Regions from separate parts of the Bacteroides sp. AN502(2024) genome, predicted to be linked through region 3. Evidence: riboswitches for the same ligand, from Rfam matches in the RefSeq annotation. Region 3 holds a riboswitch; each other region holds the start of a gene.

Region 1 (4,526 bases), 340 kb from region 3:
AGCCATGCGGAAAACAATCGAGCAGACAAACGCAGACAAAAAGGTATTCACCTACATCACCGATCTGGCCGATAAATATCTCTACGATCCCAACTCGCCCATGCGTAACGAAGAATTCTACATCCCCGTATTAGACGCCATGTTAGCTTCTCCCCTACTGGAGGAAATAGAAAAAGTACGCCCCAAAGCCCGCCGGGAGTTAGCTCAGAAAAACCGCATCGGCACCAAAGCCCTGAACTTCAACTACACACTTGCCTCCGGTGCCCAAGGCTCTCTCTACCAACAGCAAACGGACTACATCCTACTATTCATCAATAACCCCGGTTGCCATGCTTGTACAGAAACGATAGACGCCCTGAAAAACGCCCCTATCATCCACCGACTCGTGGAACAAAAGAGACTAACCGTCCTCTCCATCTACCCCGACGAAGAGCTTGACGAATGGCGCAAACATCTGAACGAATTTCCTAAAGAATGGATCAACGGATACGATAAGAGATTCGCCATCAAGGAACAACAATTATACGACTTGAAAGCCATCCCTACCCTCTACCTTTTAAATAAGGAAAAAACCGTACTCCTAAAAGACGCTCCGGCACGAGCCATCGAAGAATACCTACTGATGAGAAGCGAACTATAAATAAGAAAACAAGTTCTTTTCCTTTCGTCTTGATACGAAAGAAAAAGAACACTCTCCCCCTTGCAAAAGCGAAATAAACTCCCTATCTTTGCAGCGCATTGGTTTGCTCCTCCCGTGCGGATGGAGCAATTAAAAGGGAATCAGGTGCAAGTCCTGAACAGTCCCGCTGCTGTAAGTTCCATCTATGTTACAAGCAACTCACTCATTGCCACTGGGTACAAATCCGGGAAGGCGTTTGTAACAGGAACAAGTCAGAAGACCTACCATGCAACTATGTTTCACTGCTTTCGAGGAAAAAGCGTTGAGTCTAATGAACCGGACAATCCGTCTATCATTTCATTCATCACTCTGCTTCAGAGAAAGTGTGTTAAAAGAATAAACTCTGCCAAGTTTATTTATGCGTGTCCGGCCGAAGGGATTTCGCCCGGACACTTTTCAATAGCAACAGACCGAGAAAGAAATCGATGAAAAAGAGAACATTCAATAAAGTGATCTTTGCAGCATTCGGCTGCCAGCTCCTGTCCGTACCACTTTTCGCACAACAGCAGAAAGTAGATACGGCACACACATATTCCATTCCCGAAATAACCGTATCAGACATCTACCAGACCCGTGAGACACGATCAACCGCCCCCTTACAAACCTTCTCCCGAGAAGCCCTGAAAAACCTGCATGCCCTGCAAGTCTCCGATGCAGTGAAACACTTTGCAGGAGTGACCGTAAAAGACTACGGAGGTATCGGCGGACTGAAAACCGTATCCATACGTAGCCTGGGCGCACAGCATACCGCCGTAGGTTATGACGGCATTACCGTAACCGACTGCCAAACCGGACAAATCGACATCGGACGTTTCTCGCTCGACAACGTAGACCGTCTTTCTCTGAACAACGGACAAAGCGATAACATCTTCCAACCTGCCCGCTTCTTCGCGTCAGCAGGCATATTGAACATACAGACACTCACGCCACGGTTCACTAAAGGGGAAAAGACCCATATATCCGGAGCTTTCAAGTCCGGCTCCTGGGGATTAATCAACCCCTCCGTTCTACTGGAACAACAGTTCAATAAGAGATGGAGCATGTCAGCCAATGGCGAATGGATGTCATCAGACGGACAGTATCCATACACCCTGCACTACGGAAACAGGGAAGGCGACCTGACATCACGGGAGAAGCGGAAGAACACCGATGTGCAAACCCTTCGTGCCGAAGCAGGACTCTACGGCAACTTCTCCGACAAAGAGCAATGGCGGTTGAAAGCTTATTACTTTCAATCCTCCCGGGGACTGCCCAAAGCCACCACTTTCTACAACGACCATTCTACCCAACACCTATGGGATAAAAACGCATTCGTACAAAGCCAATACAAGAAAGAATTCAGCCGGCAATGGGTATTCCAGACTTCCGCCAAGTGGAACTGGAGCTATCAGCGTTACCTGGACCCCGACACCCAAAACTCTTTAGGGAAAACGGAGAACAGTTATTACCAACAGGAATATTATCTTTCCGCATCGGTATTATACAGATTATTGAACAATCTTTCATTTTCCCTTTCAACGGATGGGAGTATCAACACAATGGATACTAATCTTACCCATTTTGCGCAACCCACCCGCTATTCATGGCTGACGGCTCTTGCCGGGAAATACGTGAATGACTGGCTGACAATCTCCGCATCCGCATTGGCAACCGTTATCAACGAAGATGTCAAAGAAGGTGGCAGCGCGGGCAGTCACCGCAAATTGACCCCTTATGTAAGCGCCACATTCAAGCTGTTCCGTAACGAAGAGTTTCGCATCCGTATCTTCTATAAAGACATCTTCCGCCTACCCAGCTTCAATGACTTGTATTATCAGGAAGTGGGAAACACCAAACTCAAACCTGAAAATGCAAAGCAATATAATATCGGTCTGACATATAGCAAGAATGTATGTACATTCATTCCTTATCTTTCGGCAACCGTTGATGCATACTATAACAAAGTGACGGATAAAATCATCGCTTATCCTACCAAGAACCTTGCGATATGGAGCATGAGAAATTTGGGAAGTGTAGACATTAAAGGTATCGACGTCACCGGAAACTTATCTCTTCAGCCTTGGGAGAAAATCCGTATCAACCTCTCCGGCAATTATACGTATCAACGGGCATTGGATGTCACCAGCCCTGATTTGAGTCAGGATAAATCGACTTACAAGCATCAGATAGCCTACACTCCCCGCGTCTCCGCTTCGGGACAGGCAGGTATCGAGACACCATGGTTCAATCTGTCTTACTCATTCCTATTTTCAGGAAAGCGCTACGCGTTGGGACAAAACATTGCCGAAAACAGGTTGGATAGTTATAGCGACCACAGTATTTCGGCCAGCCGCGACTTTCAGATAAAGAGAGTCACCACCTCTTTCAGCGTGGAAGTACTGAACCTGATGGACAAGAATTACGAAATCGTGAAATACTTTCCAATGCCGGGACGATCTGTAAGAGCGACACTAAAGATTAGGTATTAAATATTAAAAAGTAGGATATGGTCGTGAAAAGGAAATTAGTATATATATTCTGGTGCTGGCTGTCATTGATAACCTTATCCGTGGCTTGTGATGATATGGAGGATAAACCCTTCACGTCGGGTATTATAGGCGATCCGGAAGAGACGGGTACCGCCGAATTATATGTATTATGCGAAGGACTGTTCAATCAGAACAATAGTTCTTTGGCACGTTTCTCTTTCGGCAATCAGCAAATGGTTCGAGATTACTTCCAGACCGTCAACCACCGGGGATTAGGAGATACAGCCAACGACATGGCTATGTATGGAAGTAAGATATATGTTATAGTCAATATCTCCAGTACGGTAGAAGTGATAGACTTCCGCACGGGAACCTCATTGAAACAGATTCAGATGCAGGCAGAAAACGGAAGTTCCCGCCAACCGCGCTATATCGCTTTTCATAAAGAAAAGGCATACGTATGTTCCTATGACGGAACCGTTGCGCGTATAGACACTACTTCCCTTGCCATAGAAGCCATCACCTCAGTGGGACGCAACCCCGACGGCATTTGTGTACAAAACGAGAAATTATATATTTCCAATTCCGGCGGATTGGATCATTCATCAGGGCTGGGTGTAGATCATACAGTGTCTGTTGTCGACATTACCACATTCAAAGAAATCCATCAAATAACAGTCGGCCCGAATCCCGGTAAAATTGTTGCGGGTCCGGATGAAACTGTCTATGTAGTTACCCGAGGTGAAGATGTAGAAACCGGAGACTATGATTTTATCAAGATAGATTGCCGGACGAACAAGGTCACTCATTCTAACGAGAAAGCGCAAAACTTCGCCATCGACGGAGACATAGCCTATCTATACAATTACAACTATACCACACAGACTTCTTCTATCAAGATGTTCAATCTGAAAACAGAAGAGACAATCCGTGAGAATTTCATAACCGATGGAACTGTGATAAAGACACCTTACGGTATCAGCATCAACCCTTACAGCAACAATGTATATATCACCGAAGCACGCGATTACACCACTTACGGCGACTTACTTTGTTTCAACCAACAAGGACAACTCATATTCCGCCTGAACAATATCGGGCTGAACCCGAATACAATTGTATTCAGCGATAAGGCTTCACAAAGCAACATGGATGGTAACACCGAAGCGACTGAAAACTCATTGGCTTTCGCCAATAAGGTATGGGAATACCGCCCTGCTCCCGGACAGTTTATCAATACGAGTACGTCGGCTTATGAAAATGGATTTACTACCGCACAAGTTTTAGATCGTGCCACAGAAAAGCTAAAGAAAAAATCAGTTATCTCATTAGGCGGATTCGGTGGAACAATAACAGTAGGATTCCCTCAACCAATCCCT
Region 2 (4,526 bases), 2.1 Mb from region 3:
GTCTACGTACATGGTGGTGACATCCAGTCTGGGATCGGATAAATAGTGGAGATAATCGTAAGCATATTTCCCGTTGACCAGCAGGCTGTACCAATTCTTGAAATAGTTTTGAAAAGAACCTTGCACAAACAGATTGGTATCCCACTGTCGGTCCTGATGGCGAAACTTACCCGGTTCTTCTCTTACCGCAGCTCCGGGGTATCCCCGTTCCGAATGGTATAGGTATGCTTTGGCTTTCCATTCTCCTTGGGGAATTTTTCCGAAGAAGGCATTCTCCAAACGTAGCATTCTTACGTCTCCATTTTGACGGACAGCTGTTGTGTCGTAACCATCTTTCTTGGCGTATGTAAATTTATATCGTCCTGATGTATACATGTACTCCGTACTGATGGAACTGCTTATTCGTTCGTTGAAACGATGTTCCCAAAGTAGTGACGGATTGATGGTAGAGAATGAACCGCCTTTTACCCCGATATTCAGGTTGTTTCGCTTTTCTCTTTTGAATACGGGTTTTCGTGTCTGCATATATATGGCACTTGCGGAACTATAATCTTTGGCCGGTTGGAAGATGGCACTTTTCTGACCATTATACAGTGAAATGACTTCCATATTATCTAATGAAAACCTTCCTAGATCGACGACTCCATTTTGTGCATTTCCTAATTCAATACCATCATAAAATACGCCGACATGATGACTGCCCATACTTCGTATATTGACGGTTTTTAGCCCTCCGATACCTCCGTAATCTTTTATCTGGACTCCGGAAAAGTAGCGCAAAGCATCAGCAACCGAGTAAACATTCAGTTTTTCAAGTTCTTTACCGGACAGAATCTGTACAGGAGACATTTTTTTTTGTATCCGGTTGCTGTAGATAGTAACTTCTTTGAGTTTGAGAAGTGTGTCAGACAGAGAAGGCTGATGGCGAACCTTAGACTGGGAAATGGCCGGTAATGTGATAAATAAAGATAGAATCAGACATAATATCCACCGTAAATGGATATAATGCTTATGGTATGAATGAACTTGAATAGAAAACATGTCTTTTATTTTATCGGTATAAAAAATCCGTTTGTTCAGATCTGAGTTCAATCTACACAAGCGGTCATATAGCTATTATACCAAATAAAAGATAATTGCTTATTTTCTATTTGACTACCACCCGAAATCCCGCAGGTGTAAATCAGAGCATCAAGGCAGGTCTTCTGACTCATCTCATTTTGCAACGCCTTCCCGGATAAACTATCCAGTGACTTTCGTGTTGCAATTTAGCCCTCTGATGAAAGAGCGGAGATTTACAGCAGCAGGTTCTGTTGCCGGTTTACACGGCATTCCCTTTTCATTCCTTAACAACGCAAAGGTTGTTTAAGGAAACCTTAATGGTACAAAGTTAGGAAGTTTTTATTAATTAGTTTGTTTTATCTCTAAAAAAATCACCCTATCTTATTTATTTTATCCGTACCCTCATCTCCTGAGCGTCAAACGTGATAGATTCGTTTCTGAACAGTCTTTCTATATGTCCGCTAGCTATCATTTCCGGAGTAGGCAGTGTGTACATCTGCGGATTATCTATGAGCGTGATAGAGTTACAAAGCGATAAGGCGATGTCGAGGTCGTGTGTGGAGAATAAGATGCATTTGCCCTCTTCCTGTGCCAGCTTTTTTAAAAGCAAACATAGTTCGTAACGGTTGGGTAAGTCAAGGAAGGCGGTCGGTTCATCAAGCAGGATGACGGGAGTATCCTGTGCAAGAGCACGGGCAATCATGATGCGCTGACATTCACCATCGGACATTTTATCCATTGTCTTTTCTGTATAGTCGGACATACCGACTAGTTGCATCGCGTTGTCCACTCGCTTTTGGTCTTCCGGTTGCAGTTGACCGATCCAGTTGGTGTAGGGAGCACGTCCTAAAGCTACTACATCTTTACAGCGGAGATTGGCGATGCGTACTTTATCGGTGGTGACCAAACTGATATTCCGGGCCAGTTCTTCCGGTTTCAATGAAGCTATGTTTTTCCCTTGTAGAGCAATTTCTCCTGATTGAGGCTTTTCCAGTCCCATCATGGCACGGAGCAGTGTACTTTTCCCTGTTCCGTTACGTCCCAACAGGGCAACGAGTTGCCCACCTGTAATTCGGGCATTTACCGTTTCCAACAGTGTATGTTGTCCATATCCTAATGTCAATTCTCTAAGCTCTATCATTTGAATCTACGCAAGTTTTTAGTGATTACCCATAAAACAACCGGAACACCTAGCAAGGCAGTGATGCAGTTAACCGGAAGCAGGAACTTCTTGGCGATGATGTCGCAGAAAAGCATGCTGATAAGTCCTGTCAACATGGTGCCGGGGACAAGTATCCGGTGATCGGCATTGTTGAATAGCAGTCGTGTAACATGTGGTACTGCCAGACCGATAAATCCTACCGGACCACAAAAAGCCGTGACCGTTCCTGTCAGTAGGGCGGTAGAGAGGAAGATAAGCGTACGGGAGCGTTTGATGTTCATTCCCATGGTACGGGCATAGTTCTCGCCCAACAGTAATAGGTTCAACGGTTTGATGCAGGATACCGAGATTGACAGACCTGCCAGCAATACCGGTATCATAATCCATAACTGATTGGTTGTGACGTGACTAAGAGAACCCATTGACCATAGTGTAAACATTTTCAATTGCTCGGCAGAACTTAAATATTGTAATATCTGGATAATGGCACCTGCTACATAGCCAATCATTACTCCCATAATCAGGACACCTAGGATATTCTTCACTTTTCGGCTGATAATGGCTACTCCCAACAGAATAACGGCAGTTCCTATCCAGCCGGAACCAACAATACCCATGGATTGCAGGAAAGGAAAGTCGGACCACCCGAGCAACGGAGTGCCCAGAATGAACAGAGCCACTCCCAGTCCCGCGCCGGAACTTACTCCTAGTAGATAAGGGTCTGCCAATGGGTTCTGGAAGACGGTCTGCATCTGCAATCCGCTTACGGAAAGTGCTATGCCTATTAGCGCAGCGACCACTACTCGTATGAAACGGATAGAAAGGAGAATGTTACGCGTCATTTCGTCACATTCGCCTCCGGTGAGTACCCCCCATATTTGAGAAATCGGGATATATGTGTCTCCGGTAGCTATATCTGCCAGTAGCAGCAGTATGGCTGTTATTCCTAATATGCTGAATAGTAAAACGGTATGTCTGCAGGATTGTTTCATTCCAGATGCCTGTAATAATAAAGTGAATCGGATATAAGTTCGGGGTGAAAAATATGAATCAGGTCACGCAAGACAATGTCGGGGCGTACTACTGCCGATTCCCAATAATCGTTACCACCGGCAGCAGTCAGTCGTAAATTATTGTTATAGACAGTTTTCTCGCGTACGGCTTTGGCGTCACTGAATTTGGGGTTGATTGTCTTCAGTTCATTCAGTGTGGTAGCCGAGCCTACGTTGATCCAATAGTCTGCCTTTTGTATCAGTCCGTAGGCTGTTTCGAGTCCGATAGGAGCAGAACTGTTGGCGGTATTTTTTTTGTAGATATAGTCGGCTCCGGCGTCGGCAACTAGTTGTGCCATATAGCTTTGGGTGGAAGGCATTACCCAACTGTCGTTCCAAGGAGTGTTGAACATCACCGTAGGGCGTTCTTCCAAAGATTCCGTAAGGGCTTTTAATGCCAGGTACCGTTCCGGTATTTTCCGGAATATTTCGATTCCCTTTTCTCGGCTGTCCGTCAGTTCGGATAGTACGACCAGCCATTCAGCTTTGCCCAACGGCGATTCTTCCAAGTATTCACCCATATATATATAAGGTATAGCGAGCTCTTTCAATTTGTCCGTCACGGCAGTCTGGGCATCTCCGATACCATATAATAGTACAACGTCCGGTTTCAATCCGAGCAATAGCTCGTAGTTTATTTCGGGGCCCATATCCTTGATTGTATCTTTGTGTGCAAGGACATAAGGATTCGATACATAATTAATGCCGGATACACCGACAATGCGGTCCACCTGTCCCAGTGCATCGAGCATGGCAATGTAAGAAGAAGACATGCACACGATACGTTGCACTTTGGCGGGAATGACGGAACCGGTAAATCCGGCAGGCGCCTGTTCACCGTTCCGTGAAACGAAATAGGACATTTCTACATTTTCAGCTCCCTGCCACGGATTAAAAACACGTATCAGGGTACTGGCTGCGTTGTCTGCTCCCACTATCTTGAATCCGGAGGCATATTCGGGGATATATACATCCTGTTTGAATGCAGCCAGAGATGTCTTTTTGTCGGATATGCAACTTGTCAGAAAGAAGAGGCACAGTAATATAAAAAACGGAATTGAAGATTTGCTTCTCATATAGTCAATTTTTTTATAATAACTTACTTATTTTTAGTTCTCTTTCTCTCTCCAGCAACGATGTTACGGCAAGGAATAGAAGGAAGAGGGGAGACAAAAGTAGGAAAAAATAAGAAGATTCACCTCCCCCGCGAAGAAGTTTCGGAGAGAGGTGAATGAAATTGATTGGAATTT
Region 3 (4,526 bases):
AATGTAACGTTCGGCACGGCGTCTGCGGTTATTTCCACTTCTGCACCTTCCTTGATGTTCGGAAGCTGCGTTTCGCGGTAATTGGCGATTACCCACAAATCACTGCTGTCCACGATATCGACCATGGTCTGTCCCGGCTGTACCAGTTGGCCTTCCAGAATTTCTTTTTTCCCTGTCGTGCCGTTACATGGAGCAATGATCACTGTATAGGAGAGGTTCAGACGGGCTAGTTCTAGCGCAGCTTCTGCCAGGCGGACACCTGCTTCATTCTGTCCCAGTCGATGGGTCTGTTCGCTTTTTACTAAAGAAGTGGACATTTTAGCCCGTGACACCTGTTCATAGCGGGCTTTGGCGGCTTCGTAGGCTGTATGTACGTTGTCATATTGCTGTTTCGTCACTGCGTCTTCCTGCAACAGTTTCTCAAAACGGTTCAGTTCGCGTTTGGCATTTTCCATCTGTACACGTACTTCTTCAATACTTGCGTCGCTCACGCTTAAATTGTTTTGCGTAGTGGCGATACCGATGGTAGTGGCCTGGCGTCCTGCGGTGGCGTTCGCCAAATCCGCTTCTGCCTGTGCCACACGGAGACGGAATTCCGCATCTTCGATGATAAGGAGCGTGTCGCCTTTGCGTACTTGTTGATACTCGTCAAAGTAGATTTTCTTGATAAATCCCGGTACACGGGTATTGATCGGCGTGATATGTTGTTTCACCTGCGCATTATCCGTATACTCGATATTTCCCCAATGGATAAACCGGGAACAAACATAAGTGACACCACTGATAAGTAAACAGATAATTATCAGATTGTATATTATCTTTTGGGTTTTTCTAGCTATCATAATCTGTTCTATTTTAAAATGGGATGAGAATTTGATTCTGTTATAAATTGGATTCTTTTTTTTGATAAGTTATCATTTCTCTGTTAGAGAGTGTGTGTGATATATTTCATTTTATAATAATTGTATATCAAGTTGATACGCGCATTGACCAGACCGAGATCGGCACTTAGTTTCATGTTGCTGGCATCGAGCATATCGGTAAGCAGTGCAAGATCGTTTTTATAGCGGTTGCTGGTTACGTTATAGTTTTGGTTGGCAAGTTCCACGCTTTTCTCCTGTGTGCGCAGCTCTGTGAAGGAGGTGAGGAAGTTGACGTAGTTGGCCTGGACACCGTTCTCTATTTGTTCCTGTGCCAGTGAATATTCTTCTTGTGCTCTGTGGGCATTCAGTTTTGCCTGTCTCACTTTCCGGTTGTTTTTAAATAAAGAAGAAAGATTGTATTTGATGCCGACTCCCACATACCAGTAATTGAAGTTTTTGTCGAGTACCGGGACTTCGATGGTGATAGGACCGTCTAAATGTTCACCGGCCACAAGTGCAATTTTCGGAAGCCGTTCCGAACGTTCCAGTTTCACTTTCTGCTCGTTCATTTGCATAGCCAGCCGGGCCTGCTGCAAGCCGACATTGTTTTGACTGGCCATCATTTGCCAGTCGTTTTCGGCTAATGCTTTCACTTCCTTATCCAACAGGGTGGAATCAGGAACGATTTCCGTTGCGGCAGGCAGATGTAAGGTCGTCACCAGTTGGTGATTCATTATTTTGCAGGCATCTTGCACTTTAGCCAGTTGCAGTTTTAGTGTCTCTTTTTGTAGTTCATAGCGAGTGATGTCATTTTTTAAGACTGTTCCCTGTGTGCGGCGTGATTCCATGTTGCGGATCACTTGCTCCGTCAAATCCAGATTCTTTTGTAGCACTTGCAACTGATTATTCAGCTTGTATAAATCCAGATAGTAGCCGGTCAGGAGAAAACGGATTTCCTGACGGTTCTTCTGCCAGTCCAATACGGCCATCTGCTGACCGAGTTCCGCCAAGGCAATACTACTGTTGATGGCTCCGCCTGCGTAAATTACTTGTTGCGCTTCTAAGGCAAAGTTATTGCCGAGATGTGGCATAGGAATATTCTGTCCGTTTTTGAAGTCACGGTCCCATATATATCCGTCGCCCAGATAACTAAATGAGAGCGAGGCATCTATATCCGGCAAACGTTGTGACTTTGCAGCTTTCAATGCTTCATCGGCTGCTTCTTTTCCGGTTTTATACGTTTGAATACTCTGACTGTTCTCGTCTGCCAGGCGGAACATTTCATCAATACCCAATACCCTCCTGTCAAGCGTTTGGGCAAACACTCCCTGACTGCATAGCACGGCATATAGCTGCACTATGAGCCATCTTTTCTTGCTCATAAATGAAAATAAGTTTAATGAATAGTTAGAAGTTAGAATTCTCTCTAGTAAATCCTCTGTAGTGAAAAATGAAGGGTTATCAAATCTGTGCTGCTACACCCCAACTGTGAAAGTCTTCCATTTTGTTCTTGTAGCGAATGGCGATTTGATTATATCTTAGTTTCATATTGATACTTGTTTTCTGTTTTCGGGTTGCAAAATTATGAAAAAAAACAAGTAACTTGTAACCTTATACCGGCTCAAATATAATGTTTTTTAACGAATGATAGATGGAATGTCAAATAGGGGAAAGAATAGAAAGAAGTACAGGTTTTCTTGCAACCAACCACTCGGATAAGGCTTGTTCTGATGTACCACATAAGAACGATCATCCGCGAGCGAATCTTTTGGAAGTATTGCTTGAAAACCGAATACTTTTTGCATTAAAATAAGAAGAAAGTTTTCCATTTTGGAAAACTTTCTGTATCAGCATGAAAGAAAAGTTTCCTCAAATTTAATGTTAAAAGCGAACCGGGATATTGGATAATCTTCTATCTTTGTATCCGGTTTCGGAGCTGAAAGAGGTTTAGCCAATGAGGGAACGCTGTGTAAATCGGCGACAGTACCCGCTGCTGTAATTCTCTAAGAATCCGCACAATAAGCCACTGCATCGATGGCGGTGTGGGAAGGTGTTGCGAGGGAGAGATAAGTCAGAAGACCTGCCGGAGCTTTTTCTTTTAGTTATTAACATTTTAAATTTAAACTTTCGGGAGTTAAAGTTATGAACTACGCGGAAATTTGTATCATCAAACGTGATGGTAAAAGAGAAGATTTCTCTATCAGTAAAATCAAGAATGCAATCAGTAAGGCATTCAGTGCAACCGGTATTCAGGATGAGCAGCAGTTGGTGGCTGACATCACGATGAATGTAATCAGTCAGTTTACTACTCCTACTATTACTGTAGAAGAGATTCAGGATTTAGTAGAAAAGTCGTTGATGAAAGTACGTCCGGAAGTAGCGAAGAAATATATTATTTATCGCGAATGGCGGAATACGGAGCGTGATAAGAAAACCCACATGAAGCAAGTGATGGACGGTATCGTTGCTATCGACAAGAATGATATCAACTTGAGCAATGCCAACATGAGCAGTCATACGCCTGCCGGACAGATGATGACGTTCGCTTCCGAAGTAACCAAAGATTATACTTATAAATACCTGTTGCCGAAACGTTTTGCCGAAGCACACCAGTTGGGAGATATTCACATCCACGACTTGGACTATTATCCGACAAAAACGACTACCTGTATCCAATATGATATGGACGACCTCTTTGAGCGGGGTTTCCGCACAAAGAACGGTAGCATCCGCACCCCGCAAAGCATCCAAAGCTATGCTACGCTGGCTACCATTATCTTTCAGACCAACCAGAATGAGCAACACGGCGGACAAGCCATTCCTGCTTTCGATTTCTTCATGGCAAAAGGGGTGGCCAAATCTTTCCGGAAGCATCTGGCATCGTTCATCAATTTCTATGTCGCCATGGAAAACGGAAATCAGGCCGATGAGAAATCCATCCGCACATTGATTGAAGAACATCTTCCGTCTATCAAGTCAACTGAAGCTGAACGCGAAACATTGCGCATCGCTTTGGTCGCTTTACAAATCATTATAGACAAGGAGCACCTTGACCGTATTGTCGAGAAAGCTTATCAGCAGACCCGCAAAGATACTCATCAGGCCATGGAAGGATTTATCCACAACCTCAACACGATGCATTCACGTGGGGGTAATCAGGTGGTATTCAGTTCCATCAACTACGGTACGGACACTTCTGCCGAAGGTCGGATGGTTATCGAAGAATTGCTGAAAGCCACCATTGAAGGATTGGGTACAAGAGGTGAGGTACCTGTATTCCCGATTCAGATCTTCAAGGTGAAAGACGGAGTTTCTTACTCGGAGAAAGACTTTGAGAAAGCGATGAAAGCGGAAAATATCGAAGAGGCAATAACCGACCGTTACGAAGCTCCTAATTTCGATTTGCTGTTGAAGGCTTGCCAGACCACGGCGAAAGCGTTGTTCCCGAACTTCATGTTCCTCGACACACCTTTCAACCAAAACGAGAAATGGAGAGCGGACGATCCGAAACGTTACGTCTACGAATTGGCGACGATGGGATGCCGTACCCGCGTCTTTGAGAACGTGGCAGGAGAAAAATCTTCTTTAGGCCGTGGTAATCTTTCATTCACTACGCTGAACATGCCGAGACTGGCTATCGAAGCCCGCATCAAAGCCGAAAGC

Evidence for each region. A riboswitch is a leader RNA that binds a small molecule or an ion and turns the genes downstream of it on or off. The one in region 3 is predicted to bind cobalamin.
Region 1: it holds a riboswitch for cobalamin, as region 3 does, so the genes downstream of both, AB9N12_RS01710 (TonB-dependent receptor plug domain-containing protein) here and AB9N12_RS02965 (anaerobic ribonucleoside triphosphate reductase) in region 3, are expected to answer to the same signal.
Region 2: it holds a riboswitch for cobalamin, as region 3 does, so the genes downstream of both, AB9N12_RS11095 (TonB-dependent receptor) here and AB9N12_RS02965 (anaerobic ribonucleoside triphosphate reductase) in region 3, are expected to answer to the same signal.

The regions. Positions count from the first base shown of each region.
Region 1 covers NZ_JBGFSP010000003.1:404,039-408,564, forward strand. The annotation lists gene AB9N12_RS01705 (DUF5106 domain-containing protein) at 1-640, shown strand, start outside; cobalamin riboswitch at 723-923, shown strand; gene AB9N12_RS01710 (TonB-dependent receptor plug domain-containing protein) at 1,105-3,147, shown strand; gene AB9N12_RS01715 (YncE family protein) at 3,165-4,526, shown strand, end outside.
Region 2 covers NZ_JBGFSP010000003.1:2,850,061-2,854,586, forward strand. The annotation lists gene AB9N12_RS11095 (TonB-dependent receptor) at 1-1,041, opposite strand, end outside; cobalamin riboswitch at 1,178-1,394, opposite strand; gene AB9N12_RS11100 (ABC transporter ATP-binding protein) at 1,448-2,203, opposite strand; gene AB9N12_RS11105 (FecCD family ABC transporter permease) at 2,200-3,216, opposite strand; gene AB9N12_RS11110 (ABC transporter substrate-binding protein) at 3,213-4,352, opposite strand.
Region 3 covers NZ_JBGFSP010000003.1:746,971-751,496, reverse strand. The annotation lists gene AB9N12_RS02980 (HlyD family secretion protein) at 1-842, opposite strand, end outside; gene AB9N12_RS02975 (TolC family protein) at 926-2,245, opposite strand; gene AB9N12_RS02970 (hypothetical protein) at 2,501-2,692, opposite strand; cobalamin riboswitch at 2,778-2,966, shown strand; gene AB9N12_RS02965 (anaerobic ribonucleoside triphosphate reductase) at 3,006-4,526, shown strand, end outside.